One region of the Rossellomorea sp. y25 genome, then DNA from elsewhere that is predicted to be linked to it. Evidence: riboswitches for the same ligand, from Rfam matches in the RefSeq annotation. Region 1 holds a riboswitch; the other holds the start of a gene.
What was found. Region 1 has a riboswitch for glycine ahead of AAEM60_RS22845 (amino acid permease). Riboswitches for the same ligand answer to the same signal wherever they lie in the genome.
Positions count from the first base shown of each region.

Region 2: it holds a riboswitch for glycine, as region 1 does, so the genes downstream of both, gcvT (glycine cleavage system aminomethyltransferase GcvT) here and AAEM60_RS22845 (amino acid permease) in region 1, are expected to answer to the same signal.

Region 1 covers NZ_CP145886.1:4,581,497-4,592,088, reverse strand. The annotation lists gene AAEM60_RS22860 (trypsin-like peptidase domain-containing protein) at 1-1,204, shown strand, start outside; gene AAEM60_RS22855 (CxxH/CxxC protein) at 1,325-1,483, shown strand; gene rlmH (23S rRNA (pseudouridine(1915)-N(3))-methyltransferase RlmH) at 1,578-2,057, shown strand; glycine riboswitch at 2,215-2,297, shown strand; gene AAEM60_RS22845 (amino acid permease) at 2,456-3,826, shown strand; partial or broken gene AAEM60_RS22840 (Gfo/Idh/MocA family oxidoreductase) at 3,846-4,190, shown strand; gene AAEM60_RS22835 (MFS transporter) at 4,291-5,472, opposite strand; gene yeiL (transcriptional regulator YeiL) at 5,554-6,225, shown strand; gene AAEM60_RS22825 (hypothetical protein) at 6,603-6,761, opposite strand; gene AAEM60_RS22820 (YetF domain-containing protein) at 7,115-7,726, opposite strand; gene AAEM60_RS22815 (voltage-gated chloride channel family protein) at 7,753-9,069, opposite strand; gene AAEM60_RS22810 (malate:quinone oxidoreductase) at 9,549-10,592, shown strand, end outside.
Region 2 covers NZ_CP145886.1:2,961,578-2,972,169, reverse strand. The annotation lists gene AAEM60_RS15035 (hypothetical protein) at 1-37, shown strand, start outside; gene AAEM60_RS15030 (shikimate kinase) at 41-550, shown strand; gene AAEM60_RS15025 (YqzE family protein) at 599-778, shown strand; gene AAEM60_RS15020 (YqhG family protein) at 861-1,652, opposite strand; gene AAEM60_RS15015 (SNF2-related protein) at 1,621-3,321, opposite strand; glycine riboswitch at 3,496-3,587, shown strand; gene gcvT (glycine cleavage system aminomethyltransferase GcvT) at 3,767-4,873, shown strand; gene gcvPA (aminomethyl-transferring glycine dehydrogenase subunit GcvPA) at 4,890-6,236, shown strand; gene gcvPB (aminomethyl-transferring glycine dehydrogenase subunit GcvPB) at 6,229-7,692, shown strand; gene AAEM60_RS14995 (hypothetical protein) at 7,885-8,121, opposite strand; gene AAEM60_RS14990 (rhodanese-like domain-containing protein) at 8,186-8,569, opposite strand; gene AAEM60_RS14985 (biotin/lipoate A/B protein ligase family protein) at 8,782-9,618, shown strand; gene AAEM60_RS14980 (vitamin B12-dependent ribonucleotide reductase) at 9,968-10,592, shown strand, end outside.

The sequences.
Region 1 (10,592 bases):
GAGCAGGCAAAAGGGCAATCGGGGAGGAATGTTCCTTGCCGGGTTATTGGGAGTTGTACTTGGAGCAATCTTGGTCATTGTGGCGATTCCTCAGTTAACCAACTTTGATATCTTACCCTATTCAATTCAACCCGACGAAGACCTGAAAGAAACGGATGAAGCTTATCATAATGGAACCACTCAAAATGTTTCCGTCGATGTCACAACGGATGTGACGAAAGCCGTTGAGAAAGCTGGCGATTCTGTTGTAGGAATTACGAACATCCAATCTCAAAGCTTCTGGGGACAGGGGGAAGGACAAACCCAGGATCAACAAGCAGGGACAGGATCCGGGGTAATGTATAAAAAAGAGGGTAATAAGGTTTATATCGTAACCAATAATCATGTTGTAGAAGGCGCAGATCAGCTTGAGGTGACGCTTGCGGACGGCACAAAGGTACCGGCTGAAATGCGTGGTGCGGATATTTGGACAGACCTGGCTGTAATCGAAATCGATGGCAGCCAAATCAAGAAAGACGATATTGCTGAGTTTGGAAATTCAGATAAGCTGAAAGCGGGAGAGCCAGTTATTGCGATTGGTAACCCACTGGGACTGCAATTTTCAGGTTCTGTTACACAGGGGGTTGTTTCGGGTGTTGAGAGAACGATTCCGGTCGATATTAACCAGGATGGGATGGAAGATTGGAATGCAGAGGTTCTGCAAACTGATGCAGCCATCAACCCGGGTAACAGTGGTGGAGCGTTAATCAATATTTCCGGCCAGCTGATCGGAATCAACTCCATGAAAATTGCACAGAGTGCGGTAGAAGGAATCGGACTTGCCATCCCGATTAACTATGCTCAGCCAATTATTGAAGATCTTGAGCAGTACGGTGAGGTCAAGCGTCCTGCAATGGGTGTGACACTGGAGGATGTGAATAAGATTTCTGCCTATCACCAGCAGGAAACATTGAAGCTTCCGAAAGAAATCAACTATGGTGTTATGATTAGACAAACCGTTCCCAATTCTCCAGCTGCCCAGGCCGGATTACAAGAGCTCGATGTGATTACGGAGCTTGACGGAGAGAAAATTGAAAATGTCATTGAGTTAAGAAAGCATCTATATAACAAAAAAGACGTAAATGATCAGATGAAGGTTACGTTCTATCGAAACGGTGAAAAGAAAGAAGTAACCATGAAACTTACTGACGAATCCAGGTTATAGAATGTGGATAAGCGAAAAGCAGGAAGGCAAAGCGCCCTTTCCTGCTTTTTCTTTACATGATATGATAATTGTGGATAAGTATATAGAGTATATTTTGAGTTAAGTATAGGAGGAAAAAACATGATTTACTGCTGCTTAGAGCATGTAGAATTAGCTATGGATATTGTCGTGGATGAACATGAGGTAGCCCCTCAACTAACAGAGCTTCCTGAAAATGAAAAGTTATCCACAACCTGTGAATATTGTGGGAATAACGCAATATATATAGTGGCGAACTAATATTCCCATACGATATGTGGATCGGATTTGTGGATATGTGGATAAAGTCTGTGGATAACGTGTTTGTAAATTGTTTGTAAAGCGAGTGTGGATAGTGAATATCACCATTGTAACGGTCGGGAAATTAAAAGAGAAGTATTTAAAGCAAGGAATAGGTGAATATGTAAAGCGCTTAGGTGCTTATGCAAAGATAGAAATAGTGGAGCTTGCCGACGAAAAAGCCCCGGAAGTATTGAGTGAATCTGAAATAGAGCAAGTGAAGAATAAAGAAGGCGAACGGATCTTAGCTAAGATCTCTCCTGATCATCATGTCATTGCCCTGGCCATCCAAGGGAAAATGCGTTCATCGGAAGAACTTGCCGATAATCTGGACAAGCTTGCTACTTACGGGAAAAGCAAAGTTGCGTTTGTCATTGGTGGTTCATTAGGTTTGAGTGATGATGTAATCAAGAGATCAAATGAAACCCTCTCGTTTTCCAAAATGACCTTTCCCCATCAGCTGATGCGACTGATCCTGGTGGAGCAGATTTATCGGGCGTTTCGCATTAATCGGGGTGAACCGTACCATAAATAAAAAATCATCGAATAAATTCATCTACAGGAAATGGATGTCTTCCCTATTGACAAAACACCTAACTCCTACTAGAATAATCAACTATTCGAGAGAATAATAATAACCAAACAGTTTAATTACGTAGAAAGCTATGATTGCTATGGATAATACTATAGCAGGAGCAGCTTCTGGAGAGACCGCGAGAGTTTTTTGCGGCGCCGAAGGGTTCATAATCTCAGGCAAAAGGACAGAAGAGTATCGGATATTTATTTTGGTGTGCCCGTAATGATTGTTGCTGGCATACAAAATCGTATTTGTTATTCTTATGACCATGAGATTGGAGCGCATCCAGTCTCTTTTTTTTGTATTCATTTATTGCTCGATGTATCACATTGGAAGGCTGTAAGGAGGAGTTAAGGTTGGAACAACGAAAATTAAAGAGGGATTTATCGAATCGCCATGTTCAGCTGATTGCCATTGGCGGTACGATTGGTACGGGGTTATTTTTAGGTTCTGGTAAAGCGATACAGCTTGCAGGTCCCTCGATCATCTTTGCTTATTTGATCGTGGGTATTGCCCTGTTTTTTGTGATGAGAGCGCTTGGAGAGTTGCTGTTGTCCAATGCGGGTTATCAGTCGTTAACGGATATTGCGGAAGAGTATCTTGGAGCCTGGGCGTCCTTTGTAACGGGCTGGACCTATTGGTTCTGCTGGATCATGACGGCCATGGCCGATGTGATTGCTGTTGGTGTATACGTGAACTATTGGTTCCATATCCCGCAGTGGATACCGGCACTCATCTGCGTAATCATTTTATTGGGGCTCAACCTATTGACGGTGAAACTCTTTGGGGAATTGGAGTATTGGTTTGCTTTAATCAAGGTCATGACGATTCTTGCGTTGATCGGTGTCGGTGTTGTGCTGCTGGTGATGGGATTCAAGACGGATGCAGGGGCGGTTACGGTTACGAATCTGTGGGAACATGGAGGTTTTTTCCCGAACGGAATTTCAGGGTTTTTACTTTCATTCCAAATGGTCATCTTTGCCTATGTCGGTGTGGAATTAGTAGCCGTATCGGCAGCAGAAACATCTGATCCACATAAAAATATCCCATCGGCCATCAATAAAATTCCTTTGAGGATTTTATTTTTCTACGTCGGCGCGCTGATTGTGCTCTTATGTATTAACCCATGGACGGGTCTAAATGCTTCAGAAAGTCCGTTTGTTAAAACATTCAGCTTAATCGGAATTCCCCTGGCTGCCGGAATCATCAATTTTGTGGTGCTGACATCAGCGGCTTCTGCCTGCAACAGCGGCATGTTCTCCACGAGCCGGATTCTATATAATTTAAGTCATCATAACCAAGGGCCGTCTCAGTTTGCAAAACTGAATAAAAATCATGTACCAAGTAATGGGTTATTCATCTCCACACTGGTCATATCCGCAGGAGCCCTGTTAAGCAAACTGTTACCAGAGCAAGCCTTTGGGATCGTGACAACCATCAGTGCGATTTGCTTCATATGGGTCTGGGGTGTGATTCTGATCAGCCATATAAAGTATAAGAAAACACGTCCGCAATTACAATTGAAATCAACATTCAAAGCACCACTTACACCTTTTGTGAATTACGTCGTGCTCACAATGTTTGCTGTGATCCTGGTGATTATGCTGTTTTCTGAGGCTACTCGTCCAGCCTTATTATTGACTCCCCTTTGGTTCATTCTTTTATTTATCTTATATGGGATGAAGAGAAAAAAGGAAAAACATCAAGGGTTGATGCATCAATCGTAGTAAAAATCAGGTATGAAGGATACTAACGGAAAAGAAAAGCGGCCCTGCTTTTCAAAAGGTTGAAAACTCGGAACTAATTGCAGTTATGCGGAGAACGGGTGAGCTGGCAAGGGATTATGCAGAGAGACATCGTGTCCCGAAGTGGTATGATGACGCGGATGCATTGATTAACGACCCTGAGGTGGATGCGGTTTATATAGATACGCCGCCGGACTCACATGAGGAATATACGCTGAAGGCAGCCGCAGCGGGGAAACCTGTCTATGTGGAGAAGCCGATGGCACGTAACGCAAAGGAATGCAATGAAATGGCGGCTGCCTGCAAAGAAGCTGAGGTTCCTCTATATGTGGCATACTACCGCCGTGGATCTTTAGTGTCAGCGTAGCAAGTCTCTCCAACAAAGAAAAGAAGAAGTTTATCCATATTGAAATAAACTTCTTCTTTTCTTTAAACGTACGAATGTATTAACGTGCATCAGCAGACAATAAAACGTTCTTTTCCACTTCCAATTTCCGATACACAAGGGCAATGAACATCGCCGGCAAGCTGCAAGCAAGCATTCCGATGAATGCGTATCTTGGCTCAATTTCATATAAAAACCCTCCGAATATCGTAAACACCGCTGTGCTCCAGCTAAGTGCAAAGGCTGAATACATGCCTTGAGCCTTTGGGATGAGTGTATGCGGAACGTTTGTTGTTAAGTATTTCATAAAAGCATAGTGCCCCATAGCAAACGAAAATGCATGCAGCGTCTGTGCAATACAAAACACCATAACGTTTGGAAACGAAAACACTAAAACCCACCGCAGAGAAGAGCCGGCTGCAGCTAGCGCCAATAAGGTTCCAGGTGAGAATCGATTAAAGCGTTTGTCGGCCATTGAAAAAAAGATAATTTCTGCAATGACGGCAATGTTAATAATGACACCGATGAGATAGATGGGTGCATGAATTTCTTGTAAAAAGATGTAGCCATAGTTGTAATAAGTAGCGTGGGCTGCTTGAAGTAGCACAACAATAATAAGGACAACCAAGAAATGTTTCGTCTGGAATAAATCAAAGATATAGACCTTTATGGATTGGTTTACTTGCGGTTTCTTCGATAAAATCTCTGGGGCACTCGTTAAGCTAAGAGCGACAAAGCAGCTGGTTCCAAGCAATAGTGCCCAAAAAATAACGTTATCACCAAACATTCCTGTAAAAACCGTTAACAGTATTCCTACCGAGACAAATCCGATAGATCCCCACTGTCGGCTTTTCCCATAGTGCTTCAATTGCTTACTTTGCACAAGAACGCCGGCAACGCTGTCTAAAGCCGGCATTAAGGTCGGGTAAAAGATGTGTAGTATAACGGTTACGATTAGTAAGGCGGGGAATGAGTCAGCCGGAATATAGCAAAGAATCGCGATCAATGTACCGATTCCAGCTATGTTTAAGAGTGTTTTATTACTGACCCTATCTAATACATATGGAAAAGCAAAAAGTGTGGAAAGACCTCTCGCCACCAAACCGATACTCATGATAAAACTGGCTTCTGAAACCGAAATGCCTTTCGTTTGTATCATCCAGCCTGACCAATAAGGCAGAAAGATTCCCCAGGTCAGAAAAAAACTAAAAAAATGTGTGCTCATCCAACGTTGTGTATTCATTTGTATCCTCCTTATCAATCGCATGATATCATGAGAATAAAGAAGATTAATATGAGATATCTCATATTTTCGAGGTGGAAGATGGAAATTTATAAAGGTGAGAAAAAGCGGTTATATTTAGAAAATCTCTCAATCGCTCAACGATTTTCTTTTCATATTGAAGAATTTATTGAAGTGCGGGAGTATAAGCGGGATGAATGGATCATTCAAGAAGGAAAGAGACCTGATTACTTATATTATGTGACAGAAGGAAAGGCAAAAATATACGTCACGCATCAAAATGGAAAAGTATCGCTCATTAACTTTATCAATGCTCATGATTATATTGGTGAGATGGAATTATTAAACGATGTGTACTATACAAAAGGAATTCAAGCATCCACAAAAACAGTCTGTTTTGCAATGCCTTTTTCCAAGTATCGAACCAAACTGCTTGAAGATACAAAATTCCTTCGTGAATTGACAAAATTCTTGAGTCTGAAAGCAACGTTAATGGCAGCCAAGTATTCACAGAGCCTTGCTTTTCCCTTGGAAAACAGGCTTGCAGACTTTATTTTACAAACGTCCGATAAAGGAGTTTACCTGGAAAAGCACGTCATTGTTTGTGATTATTTAGGCGTCTCTTACCGACACCTGCTGCATGTCCTGACACAGTTTTGTGAAAAGGGGTATTTGCAAAAAGAAGGCAGGAACTATCGGATTAAAAAGCAGCATGCTTTGTATGAGCTTGCCGAAGCCATAAAGAATAAATAAATGTTGATCTCTTGAGTTCTTGACATCTGATATGTTTAGATACAAAAGGTGAACCTTACCATATAGTAAATGGTGAAAGTTGCTGAAAAGGTTGGAATTAAGGAAGGCACGGAGGGTTGAAGAAGAGTATTTTGATTCAGAGGAGAATCCTTGTGATTAATGCACTGATTATCACAGTTGCGGCCATCTTTGCAATAAAAGGCCTAGAAAGGTGTAGGCAAAACCAATGAAGAAAGTGGGGAATCTACTGCTTCGAACATTTTGTGGAGCAAGGTCATCGCTATTCCGAAGTCAACGTGGACAAGTCTCCGACTCGGAAATCTCCATGTTTACGGTTACTTCGCTTTGGGTTGTTTGATGACTTCGTCCTGCCACATTTAATACAGATAGATGATAAACGCAAAACCGGCCATCATAGCAACAATAGCTATTGTAAACAAAGTCGATTCACCCGATACCAGTCCCATCCGTTGCCATACCCGGTAAACGATGTACATAAATAACCCATCCAACAATATATTGACAGTCAAATACATCCAAAATTCCCCGAAAGTAAAGCGGAATATCCAGATAACTATAACTAAATATGCTCCATACAACCAAGGGACCGGGACGACTTTATCCCACCCGAACAGAATTAATGACATGAAACAAATTATTCTCTGGTCACTCTTGATATTGCCTTGGGCGTCCTTGTTTTTTTGAAAATGGATACGGTACGCAGGTACATGCCGGTCGCTCTATTTATGACAGTTATTCATACCTTGGCATATCAAGCGGCTTACCATTATGGATGGTGGAAAGAGACAGGTTCCAGACCCTGAAGTATCCCTGATTTAAAACTTTAATAATTATGTCGCCTTAATTAGGTGCCATTAAGCATTTACTCTTAATCCAGATTCTCTTTAGGTTTTTTTTTATGCTTTCTATTTTTAACCTCGGTAAATAGGTTATCTGAGGTACTTGAATGTGTTTTTGAATTATCATTGGGTGGATTAGATTGATTTGATTCAATCAATGCTTTCAACATTTGAATATCCTCTTTCGTAGCATATTGCTTATCAGATTTCAGCATATAACCTAATTGCCCGTTTGATTCTATTGTTGCCCATTGTAAATCAGTAAAATGCTGAATCTTTTGTTGTCTCATTCGTACTTCAAGCATATCAACAGTTAACCTCAGTTTTTTTAAATTGCTTTCATTAACTTGTCCATTTTCGACTACTAAAAGTGATTTTCCATATATTAAAGTTTCTAGAGTATTCGACCTCAAAACCATATACTCAATAGAAATAAGCGTAAGTACCATTAAAAAGGTAATCACCATCGTAATCCAGATGTTTCTGTCACCCACAGGTTGAATAATCAATGATCCGACCGCTATCATCATGACAGTCTGAGCAACCGTAAGCTGTGAGATTGACTTTCTTCCAGCTAACCGTAAAATAAGGACTCCTCCAACGACGACAACAATTGCTTTCCATATGAAGTGAAAATCCATAAGCATCCGCCCCCCTTTCTGAACAATCAATTGTGTTTAGTGCTTTTTTTCTTTTTTTCTACATTTTCTATGGTTTCTCCAGGTGGAAGATTATATAACCTGCTCTTAGGGTCATATATTTTTTGAGATGGCCATAGTCCATGATGTCCTGAAAATAAATAGCTGACTAAACATGCAACCAAAAAGTACTCTAATCCTTTACCGTTAAACATCTCAATTGCCAGCAGGAAAGCAGCTATAGGGGTATTGGCCCCCCCGGAAAAAACCGCGATTAATCCTAAAGCGGCAAGAAATGACATAGGTAAGTCAATGAACGTGTGTAAGGCATTACCTAATGTTGCCCCGATAAAAAATAAAGGGATGGCTTCCCCGCCGACAAAGCCGCTGCCTAGAGTTACCGCGGTAAATACCAGCTTGCCCAGGAAAGCAAAAGTCGGCACCTCTTCTGAAAAAGATTGTTGAAGCATTTGTAATCCCCGGCCATTGTAGTCTTGTGAACCCACAATTAAAGTTAATGCCACAATGACAATTCCTCCAAAAAAGGCTCTCTTCATATGGTTTTTCTTAAAAATCTTTTCAGAGAAATTTTGTATTCCGTGCCTCAACTGACAGTACAAAACACTCATGAGGCTAAAAATGACTGCTAAAAGAATAACTTTTAAAAACGTAATAGACGATATTTCCGGTACTTTTTGTATAATGAATTCTTCGTGTTTATGTCCCCAAGCTGCTGTAGTTACATAGTGGCCAACAAAGCTGGCCGTAACACAAGGAACAAGTGCTTCAAATTTCAGTTTGCCTAAAGCTGCCATCTCAATCCCAAAAATAGCACCAGTTATGGGCGCTCCAAAGGCAGACCCAAAACCAGCACTTATACCGCTCATAATGAAAATTTTCTTGTCGAATTTGTTTACCTTGAAAAATTTGTTGACTGCTGCAGATACACTCCCTCCCATTTGGACAGCTGCCCCTTCCCTACCCGTAGAACCACCAAAAAGGACGGTGATAAAAGTCCCCAAATAGACGATCGGTCCCATTCTTCGCGGTACCTCTTTTTTTCCATGCACTGAGTCTATCACGAGGTTATTTAATTCAGCGGTGTCATTCAAAGTATTATTCAAAAATACCTTTCCATAGTTCATATATATGTATCCTATGATAATTCCTCCAAAGGGAAGAAGGAAGATAAGCCAATCTCTTTTTGATCTTATATCATCTCCTAGATAATCGTTTGTCTCTAAAAGAAAAGTTGTTGCCGAGCCAACAATTAAACCAATTATGCTTCCAAAGAAAATCCATTGACCAAGAATTAAATAAAAGTTTTTATGTTTTAGAAGTATCAATAATTCACCTTATTTCTAATTTAGTGGGAATATTGATTCTAGTTTTACCCAGTGTATTAAAATTATTAAAATAAGTATGGAATAACTAAGGATTGAATGAAGCAATTGGTATCATACCTTTCAGAATAAATGTGTCCTACACACTAATCTAAAGATTCTCATATAGATACATGAGGTGAAGTGTCACAAACATTCAGACTAGTAAACCTAAGTTCTATACCCTTAAAAAAAAAAGGGTCAATTTTTTGCTTTCTCTAGGTTTCTGCCACCTTGAAAACAGACTTTCCACTTTTTTAAAAGCTCAAAATAGTATATAATTATCAGATAATGGTAGATATTTTGATCCCAAAATCATTATAATAGATTATGGTATGGTTATAACAGAACAGGTGAATTCCAGGGTGGCGCCTTGCTTTAAGTGAGACCCGAGCAGGTGCGCTTACTCTTTTTTGAAAATATAAAGAGTAAGGAAGGTTATCATGAGCAGCATACAGAAAAAGACAGACGTAATTTTAATTGGTGCCGGAGTCATGAGCGCGACTTTGGGATCATTGCTGAAAGAGTTAGCACCGGATTGGGAAATTAAAGTGTTTGAGAAACTGGCAGACGCGGGGGAAGAAAGCTCGAATGAATGGAATAATGCGGGTACAGGACACGCTGCATTGTGCGAGCTTAACTATACGTCAGAGAAACCAGACGGATCGGTAGATATAAGTAAAGCGATTAAAATCAATGAACAGTTTCAGCTATCAAGACAGTTTTGGTCCTATCTTGTAAACAAAGGTTTGATAGGTAATCCGCAGGACTTTATCATGCCTATACCTCATATGAGTATGGTACAAGGGGAAAAAAATGTAGCGTTTTTGAAGAAACGATTGGAAGCGCTCTCAAGCAACCCTCTGTTTCAAGGGATGGAATTTTCCGATGACCCTGTCAAACTGAAGGAGTGGATTCCGCTTATCATGGAAGGCCGTACATCGAATGAACCGATAGCGGCGACCAAAATCGACTCTGGGACAGACGTCAACTTCGGGGCTTTAACACGAATGATGTTTGACCACTTAAAGAGTAAAAATGTCGAGATGAACTACAAGCACAGTGTGAAGGATCTTAAACGTACAAGCGACGGGTCGTGGGAAGTTAAGGTGCATAATATTGATAGCGGCAAAATCGAACACCACATGGCAAAATTTGTCTTTATCGGCGGTGGGGGCGGTAGTCTGCCATTACTGCAAAAAACCGGTATTCCAGAATCGAAACATATTGGGGGATTCCCGGTAAGCGGACTATTTATGGTATGTAACAATCCGGAAGTAGTGGCGCAGCATCATGCTAAAGTATATGGTAAAGCCAAGGTGGGGGCACCTCCAATGTCCGTTCCGCATCTTGATACTAGATATATCGATAACAAAAAGTCGTTACTGTTTGGACCGTTTGCAGGCTTTTCGCCCAAGTTTTTAAAAACAGGTTCAAATCTTGATCTGATCGGTTCCGTCAAACCGAATAATGTCCTCACGATGCTC
Region 2 (10,592 bases), 1.6 Mb from region 1:
TAATAGGGAAACAAAACATATTATAAGTTGGGAGTAGAATATGAGACCAATTTTCTTCATTGGATTTATGGGAGTGGGAAAAACAACGATCGGAAAACGTCTTGGGGAAGAACTGGATCTTCCGGTCATTGATATGGACAGTTACATTGAGAATAAAGAAAAAAAGCCTATCAAAGAGATCTTTAATCAGCATGGAGAAAAATATTTCAGGGATCTTGAAAGCGAGGTACTTCTTGAGTTAGCCAACGAACAAGCGATTATCACTACGGGTGGCGGAGTGGTTGAAAGGGAAGAGAACCGGGAGATCTTACGTAAACAGGACTTTGTGTTCCACCTGACTTGTCCTTTTGCTTCATTATGGTCCCGTTTAGAAGGGGATGAGAATCGTCCACTCGTGCAAACTAATTCCAAGGAACGTTTATCGAGTTTATTCAATCGCCGCTTACCATTATATGATAGTGGAAGTTCCATAACCATTCATACAGACAATAAAACCGTAGAAGAGGTTATTCAAGACATACTGCCCCATCTAGGGGACGAAGCTGAATAAATTACTTATTTGCAGGGCATACTGATAAAAGCGGGAGGTGGGGCTTTTATGTCAGTGAATGATTATGTTAAATTCATAACACAAACATTTGTCCAACATTATGAAAAATCACCTCATGAACGTAAAAGTATAAAGAAGCAACGGAAGAATGAGCGAGAACCATTCCTATTTCGCTGGTTCGGGATCATCCCATATGCTTTCATGATCATGTTTAAGAAAAACAAATAGTGTGGATAAGGCTACCTTATTGGTAGTCTTTTTGTATGGAGTTAAACGGAGTAAGCGTCTGAAGCACCTACTCCGTTTACCGTTAATTGTTGTTACGTAAATAAAAAATCCCGCCATTGATAATATCAATGGAAATTTTAGGTTCATACTGTTCTTTTAATGCTTGTTGTTCCAAGAAATAGGATTCGGGTTTTTCCTCTTGATCTCCATAAAAGTGATTCAATAATTGTAAATCTTCCTCCCACGTTTTTCGTGCCTGCTCAGCCCATTCAACGGGTTCTTTTTTGATTTCTTCATACAAAAACGTTTGAATTCGGTTCACCCCACTTTTCGGCTTGATGATCGGTGTTAGAGTGAAAGAGAAATCAGGAATCTTGGGAGTCAAGTTTCTGGACATCAATGACGAATGAAAGTTTTCTTGAATGACTCCATTGATCAGGTTTAATCCGATGCTTCGTATGCTGTCTTTTTTACGATTGGATTGATACGATATTTTGATGTTCAGCCCGAGCCACGGATGAAGTGGGATTTGTTGACCACTTGGTGTGTGCCGGTTTTCATATAAACGTATATATCCTGCTAGATTTCGTGTTGAATGAAAGATTTGGTGTAACCTGGGGGAACCGAAGTGAATAGGTTCTCCTTTTAATTCTTCAGGTGCTTTATCTGGATTCGTAATAAGGGATAATGTCATGGGATTTGGGACACCTCCCGTTTTCTCAAGGTAGTGCCAGTAGAATGGACGGTTCATCAGCTCCTTATCCAATTCAATCGTGAGCTGGACGGTCATATGACCATCTCCGTTCGCAACCAGGTCACAACCATTAGCCACGAAGTATCTCTCAAGAAATCGATGTATTTCGTGCTGCTGCATTTGATTTCTCCTCCTTTAATTGTTCAGCAAATTGAATCATACTCGTTAAATTCTCCATTTTAATCTTCATTTCTCCTTCTGATCGGGACGAAGAGAGAATATCGGTTACGTGTTCTTCGAAGTCGCGGAAATCCAGGCGTGTCAGGATTTCATCCAATTGCCCGATCACTCGTTCAAAGAGATTAATTTTTTCATAAAGAAGTTTTAAGATATGTTCTTCTACAGTATTTTTAGTAGCGAAATTGTAGATGTGAACATCCTCTGTTTGTCCGAGCCGGTGTACACGTCCGATTCGCTGCTCTAATCTCATAGGATTCCAAGGCAAGTCAAAGTTGATTACGTGATGACAGAATTGAAGGTTGATTCCTTCTCCGCCAGCTTCTGTGGCAATCAACACCTGGGCATGCTTCTGGAAGAGTTCACGCATCCAGTCCTTTTTCCCCCGCTTGAATCCACCCCGAAACGGTACGGAGCTTATTCCATGCTGTTTTAAGAACCATTGAAGATAGAGCTGTGTCGCCCGGTACTCTGTAAAAATAATCACTTTATCATTGATCGATTGGATGATTTCCAATGCTTTCTGAGCCTTGGAGTTCATTGTCACGTTTTCTACTTTTTTCATAAGTGTACCAATTGTATTTTCAAAAGCTGCTGTCGGGTTCTCCTTCTTTTCCAGCATGTTTTTAAGGGTATAAAATACTGCTTCACGTGAGCTGCATGCTTCTCTTTGAAGTGTCAATAGAGAGAAGGAGCTTGAATTAGCCCACTCATCATAGTCCCCCTTGAGCAAATCGATGCTGTTATATAAATCTCTTTCAGCTTCGTTAAAATCAATTAAAACTGTCTTAACGTGACGTTTCGTCCATTCTATACCCGTATCGCTCCGTCTATTACGAATCATCACTTTGTTAATGAGACTCTTTAAATGTTCATCCTCTTGAAGAGTACGGTCCCCTTTTTTATATCTGTCAGAAAACCCGGATTCATTTCCGAGATGTCCAGGCTTAAGGAGGGAAACTAGATGGAAAATCTCTTCAACACGATTTTGGATTGGTGTGGCCGTCAGCAATAAGCAGAATTTCTTTTTTAAGTTCTGGACAAATTCATAGTTTTTTGTTTTATGATTTTTTAGTTTGTGAGCTTCATCGATAATCACCAAATCATAGTCCTGTTCATACACCTTCTCTCGATGAGGGCTCCTCTTAGCCGTATCCATGGAAGAGACGACAATATCGCACTGATCCCATACGTAACTTTTTCGTTGCGGAACAGCCGGGATGAAAAACTTACTGTTCAATTCATAGGCCCATTGAGAGACCAGGGATGCAGGAACCAATATTAATACTTTCTTCACTAATCCCCTAATCATGTATTCTTTCAATATCAATCCGGCTTCGATGGTCTTGCCTAATCCGACCTCATCTGCAAGGATCGCTTTGCCGTTCATCGTTTCGACAACCTGCTTTGCTGCTTCAAGCTGATGGGGGAGTGGAGTGACATTTGCCAAATGTTTTGGAGCTTGCAGGCCTTCAAAGTTCGGAATTGCAAGATGATGTTCAAATTCGATGGCCAGCTTATAAAGCTCCCAATTTCCCCATGGGCCATCGTTATCAATTAAATTCTCGAGACCCTCGCCCCATTCTTCATCAAATAAAACCTCAACATTCATCTGAAAAACATCTCCTTAATTCTAATAAAAATGATTGCTCAATCCTCGTATTTAATGGTAGGATGAAAATAGATTTTCTAATGTTAAAAAAACTCGAAAATCCGAACATTCACATTTACAACATTTCTTCTGTATATTTCTAGTATGACCAAATGTTTCAAGGAATATTGGCGAATGATAACAAGGGGAGAGACTGTGCATACAGCGCCGAAGGAGCAAGCACTTTTAAGTGTGAATCTCTCAGGCAAAAAGACTCTTGTTGGACGCAACTCTGGAGAGTGTTTCCTTAACGGAAACCACCAAAGGGGAAAGCCGTTCTTCGGTAAACTTTCAGGTGCAAGGACAGAGAAAACTTCTTTATGAAAAGGGGTTTTTCTGTCCTTTTTTCATGGGATAAAACTTGGTTAAGGATTATGCATGTAAGGAAGATAAAGGGGGAAAAGTCATGTCAGAGTTAAAACAAACACCTTTATACGAAGTGTACAAAGAGTATGGAGGAAAGACCATCGACTTCGGTGGCTGGGCTTTACCAGTGCAATTCTCAAGTATTAAAGAAGAACATGAAGCGGTACGATCCCGGGCTGGACTATTCGACGTTTCTCATATGGGAGAAATTGAAGTGAAGGGTGAAGGGGCTCTTGACTACTTACAAAAAATGATGACAAACGATGTCTCCAAAGTAAAAGACGGAGGGGCTCAGTATACGGCTATGTGCTACGAAAACGGTGGGACGGTCGATGACTTATTAGTTTATAAAATAAAAGATAATGATTATTTGCTCGTTGTCAATGCAGCAAATATAGATAAAGATTTTCAGTGGTTGAAAGAACATGAAGTAGATGGCGTAGAAATCAATAACATCTCTGAACATATGGCGCAATTGGCACTTCAAGGTCCACTTGCCGAACAAGTTTTACAATTACTTACAAACGAACATTCACTAAGCGATATCGGATTTTTTAAATTCCAAACCGAAGTGAATATTGATGATAGACTTGCACTTGTTTCACGTACCGGTTACACAGGGGAAGACGGATTTGAGATCTATTGTGATGCTGGTGATGCGGCTGCGATCTGGAAAGCTATCCTGGAAGCAGGAAAGGACCATGGGGTGCTACCATGCGGACTAGGTGCACGTGATACATTGCGTTTTGAAGCCAATCTTGCACTTTACGGACAAGAATTATCTCAATCCATCACGCCGATCGAAGCGGGGATCGGATTCGCCGTAAAGGTGAATAAAGAGGTTCCATTTATCGGTCAGGAAGTGCTGAAACAGCAAAAGGAAGAAGGGGCTTCAAGAAAAATCGTCGGGATTGAAATGATCGATCGCGGAATTCCCCGTCATGGCTATAAAGTATATTCCGGTGAAGAAGAAATAGGGGAAGTCACAACCGGTACGCAATCACCGACATTAAAGAAAAATGTAGGATTAGCATTACTTGATAAAGAGTTTACTTCTTTAGATACAGAAGTACTGGTTGAAATCAGAGGGAAAAAGTTAAAAGCCAAAGTGGTATCGACACCATTCTATAAAAGACCAAAGAAATAGGGGAGGAATGACGGTCATGAAGCATCGTTATTTACCGATGACAGAGCAAGATCAAAGGGAAATGTTAGACAGCATAGGAGTAGACAGCGTTAACGATCTATTTGAAGATATTCCTGAGAAGGTTCGTTTCAAAGGGGATTACAAAATCAAAGAAGCGAAGTCAGAAACGGAATTGGTAAAAGAACTGACCAAATTGGCAGCGAAGAATGCTGACTTGAAAAGTCACACGTCCTTTTTAGGGGCAGGAGTATACGACCACTACATGCCGATCATCGTGGATCATGTATTATCACGTTCAGAGTTCTATACTGCCTATACTCCTTACCAGCCGGAAATCTCACAAGGGGAACTTCAAGCTATCTTTGAATTTCAAACGATGATTTGTGAGCTGACTGGCATGGATGTAGCCAATTCTTCCATGTACGATGGAGGAACGGCACTAGCAGAAGCAGCTATGCTGAGCGCAGGTCAGACCCGCCGTAAAAAGGTATTGGTTTCAAGTACCGTACATCCGGAATCACGTGATGTTTTACGATCTTATGCAAAAGGTCAATATATCGAAGTGGTGGAAATCCCGCACAATAATGGTGTAACGGACGTGGAAGAACTTAAGAAATTAATGAGCAATGAAATTGCAGCGGTAATCGTTCAATATCCTAACTTCTTCGGCCGGGTGGAAGAACTAAAAGCGATCGAAGAAGTGACTCATGCTGAAAAAGCGATGTTCGTGGTTTCCTCAAACCCACTTGCACTAGGTGCACTTACACCTCCTGGACAATTAGGTGCAGATATCGTCATTGGTGATGCACAGCCATTTGGCATTCCAAGTGCCTTTGGTGGACCTCACTGTGGATACTTTGCCGTGAACAAGAAGCTTATGCGTAAAGTACCGGGCCGTCTTGTTGGTCAAACCGTTGATGAAGATGGAATCCGAGGATTCGTTCTGACTCTTCAAGCGCGTGAGCAGCATATCCGTCGTGATAAAGCAACGTCGAATATTTGTTCAAACCAGGCATTAAATGCACTCGCAGCATCTGTGGCCATGACAGCACTTGGAAAACAGGGCGTCAAAGAGATGGCACTTCAAAATATCCAAAAAGCACATTATGCAAAAGAAGCCTTTAAAGCAAAAGGATTCTCCATTGCATTTGAAGGTCCAACATTCAATGAGTTTGTCGTTAAGGTAAATATGCCTGTCAAAGAAATCAATCAAAAGCTTCTAGGAAAAGAAATGATTGGTGGATACGATCTTGGACTAGTGGATGACAGCTTGGCACAGCACATGCTGGTGGCTGTTACTGAACTTCGCAGCAAAGAAGAAATCGACGCATTCGTAGCAGAACTGGGGGATTGTCATGAATAAGCAAGATCAACCTCTTATTTTTGAATTATCTAAAGAAGGCCGTGTCGGCTATAGCTTACCTGAATTAGATGTACCACAGGTGGAATTATCGGATCTCATTCCATCAGATTATATCCGTTCGGAAGAACCAGAGCTTCCAGAGGTATCTGAACTGGATATCATGCGTCATTATACAGCATTATCAAAACGTAATCATGGTGTGGATTCCGGTTTTTATCCTTTAGGGTCCTGTACGATGAAGTACAATCCAAAGGTGAATGAAAACGTTGCACGACTGAATGGATTTGCCCATATCAATCCGCTACAAGAAGCAGAAAGTGTTCAAGGCGCGCTTGAACTTATGTATGATCTTCAAGAGCATTTGAAAGAGATCACAGGTATGGATGAGGTGACCCTGCAGCCTGCAGCAGGAGCTCATGGAGAGTGGACCGGTCTTATGATGATCCGTGCTTACCATGAAGCAAATGGTGACACTCACCGTACGAAGGTCATCGTACCGGATTCAGCTCATGGAACGAACCCTGCCAGTGCCACTGTAGCAGGTTTCGAAACAGTAACGGTTAAATCAAACGAGAATGGATTAGTTGATTTGGAAGATCTGAAGCGTGTAGTAGGAGATGATACTGCAGCCCTGATGCTGACCAATCCGAACACTCTTGGTTTATTTGAAGAAAACATTCTGGAAATGGCTGCAATCATTCATGAAGCAGGCGGTAAGCTGTATTATGATGGTGCCAATCTAAATGCAGTATTATCAAAAGCCAGACCTGGGGACATGGGATTTGATGTCGTGCATTTAAATCTTCATAAGACGTTTACGGGCCCTCACGGAGGCGGTGGTCCTGGAAGCGGTCCTGTCGGAGTGAAGGAAGACTTGATTAAATACCTTCCAAAACCGGTCCTGGTGAAAAATGGCGAAAAGTTCGAATTCGATTACAACCGTCCTGATTCAATTGGCCGTGTAAAACCATACTATGGGAACTTTGGTATTAACGTTCGTGCCTATACTTACATCAGAACGATGGGGCCGGACGGACTGAGAGCCGTTACAGAAAACGCAGTCCTGAATGCAAATTACATGATGCGCAGACTGGCTCCTCACTTCGACCTTCCATACGATCGTCATTGTAAGCATGAATTTGTCATCAGTGGAAAACGTCAGAAGAAGCTTGGCGTCCGTACATTGGATATTGCGAAGCGACTACTCGACTTCGGATATCATCCGCCTACGATTTACTTCCCATTAAATGTGGAAGAATGCATGATGATTGAACCAACGGAAACAGAATCGAAAGAAACCCTAGATTCCTTTATAGATGCAATGATCCAAATTGCTAAAGAAGCAGAAGAAACACCGGAAATCGTCCAAGAAGCACCTCATACGACCATCGTCAAACGTATGGACGAAACACTCGCAGCAAGAAAACCAATACTGCGTTATACAAAAGAAAGCTAAAAGATGTAAAACTGGAAATCCCCGCAGCGGTTCGCTGCGGGGATTTTCTGAGGGACGGACCTTCATTGAAAGAGAAATGGGGCGGAGGTGATTGTGGTGTTATCTCCTGTAATTCAAGTGAAAAAGACGTGATTTGGCCGTTTAAAGGGACTATTAGCATAGTAAGACAAGTAATTAAGCAGATATGGTGGATCACTCAGCAAAATAGGCGCGGAATTCGGTCGTGGTGGTCGATAATCCAGCCAAAGTGAAAGGGAATCCAGCCGATTTGGTCGATAATCCGGCAGAAATGAACAGGAATCCAGCCGTTTTGGTTGATAATCCAGCCGAAATGAACAGGAATCCAGCAGTTTTCAGCAAAAATCCAGCCGAATTACAAATAATCCCATTTGTTGATGGGATTCTACATACTACCACTAGATCCATCAACGCAATCCATCCGACTACTCCCACCGATCAAAAAAAGGATTGCCTCTAAGGCAATCCTTTCACATTATTTTTTATGTTTTACTTTACCTGTCCACTTTTTAAAGCCGCCCTGCAATTGGTGAAGATCTCGGTATCCTTTGCGGTGAAGCATTTGAGCTGCTCGTCCGCTGCGGAGTCCGCTTTGGCAATAAAGGTAAACGGGTTGATCGGCACGGATTTCCTTTTGTCTCATTTTTATTTGAGATAGGGGGATATTTCGTGCGCCAAGTACGTGACCGTTTTCAAATTCATTCGCTTCACGAACATCTATCAATTGAGCTTTACGATATCCTGCTCGAAATTCTTCTTCAGTCAATGTATTCACAATTCTCTTTTGATAGAAGAACGTAAAGAGTGAATAAACAATGATTCCACCAAGTACGACTAAAAGAATATATAATCCTTCCATCATTCATGCTCCTTTCTACAAATGCGCTATCTTCTATTATATTCATGAAAGCTCCGAGAATCAAAACAAATTTATTATTTTATAGCAAACACTTTCCAATCTGTTTTTCTTTGTTTTTTCGATTGGATTTGATAGACTAGTAACGGACTTGAATGAAGTTGAATGATTACATAATAAAATATCAAAGAGAAGACGTAAATGAGGTATGATGCATGAAAAAGGAAACATGGAGATTCATTGACTCAGGGAATTGTTCCCCTTCTTATAATATGGCCCTTGATGAGGCGCTACTCGATTGGCATAGTGAAGGGAAGATTCCTCCGACGATTCGTTTTTACGGTTGGGATCCCGCGACACTATCGATTGGCTACTTCCAAAAGGTAGAAAAGGAAATCAATCTTGAAGCCGTTAAGGAGCACGGACTCGGATTCGTCAGAAGACCGACTGGAGGCAGGGGGGTTCTGCATGAACATGAATTGACGTACAGCGTCATTGTTTCAGAAGATCATCCTGAAATGCCTAAAACAGTAACGGAAGCGTATCGTGTCATCTCGGAAGGAATTCTAAAGGGATTTCAGGGCCTGGGCCTTGAAGCCTACTTTGCTGTTCCGAAAACAGCAGAAGAGAGGGAAGGATTAAAAAATCCACGTTCAGCTGTTTGTTTTGATGCACCCAGCTGGTATGAACTGGTGGTTGAAGGAAGGAAAGTGGCAGGCAGTGCCCAGACGCGTCAAAAGGGCGTCATCCTCCAGCACGGCTCTATCCTCCTGGATCTTGACGAAGATAAATTGTTTAGTCTGTTTAATTATCCATCTGACAGGGTAAAAGAGCGTATGCAGCGAGCTTTTAAAAACAAGGCCGTTGCGATGAACGAAATCAGTTCTGAAACGGTCACCATGGACATGGCCAAGGAAGCGTTCAAAAAAGGTTTTGAAGAAGGACTGAATATCCACCTGGAACCATATGAACTTTCTGAAGAGGAAACACAATATGTTGTGGACCTTGCCGAAACCCGGTACGAATCAGATGATTGGAATTTTAAACGATAAAATTTTTTGTAGAAAAAAAGCGATGCTTGTCGCTTTTTTCCTATTTTACCAACTATTACGCGACTTGGATTTATATCAAGTTCTAAATTAATAGAAATGGTCGGAGTATTATATGATTTTCTATTGTTTCCTCCTGTTTTCTATTTTTATTGGCTTATTATCCGTTTGACAAACAAATGACCTATTGACCCGAAACACAATATATGGTGTGTCGAATAATTTTTTGCACACTATATGTTGTGTTTATTTATTGCTTTTCTAATAGAGCTATGATATCGTATTATTTGATATTACACATCAAAGTAAATAACAAACAAATGAAAGATTTGAGATAGAAGGAGTTGTCTTTATGACTGTTGCGTCGAAAAACACAATGAAATTAAACATCGAAAGATTAAATCAGGATATCGGATTATTTCCTCAAGTACATCCCATTACACCGGATATGAATACTACACACAAAGGTGTATCCCGTCTTGTCATGATTGATCGTTATTCTTTCAAAGACACGGAAAAAATCACCCTTTCTGAAGGAGACTTTGTAGTCCTCACCATCAAAGAAGATCCTAAATTCCCTGCAAGAGGGTTAGGTTACATCACAAGCATCGATTGGGAAACGAAGAAAGCAGATGTTTGGATCGAAGAAGAGTACAGAAGTGCCATAGACAAACCTGAAGAAATGGAAACGGGTATCGTTTCTAGAACACTTGATGTAATTGAAAAACCTCTCGAAGTCTACTACGAACAAATTGCAAAGCGTAACGCAACAGGCTTAGCAGAAGTGGAAGAAACTCCTGAAAAGAGACAAGTTTGGTTTGAGAAGTTCTATCATGAATTGGTGAACCTGCATTTTGTTCCTGCTGGTCGAGTGCTTTATGGAGCGGGTGCCGGAACGGATGTTACGTACTTTAACTGTTACGTGATGCCTTTCGTACAGGATTCACGTGAAGGGATTTCAGAACATCGCAAGCAGG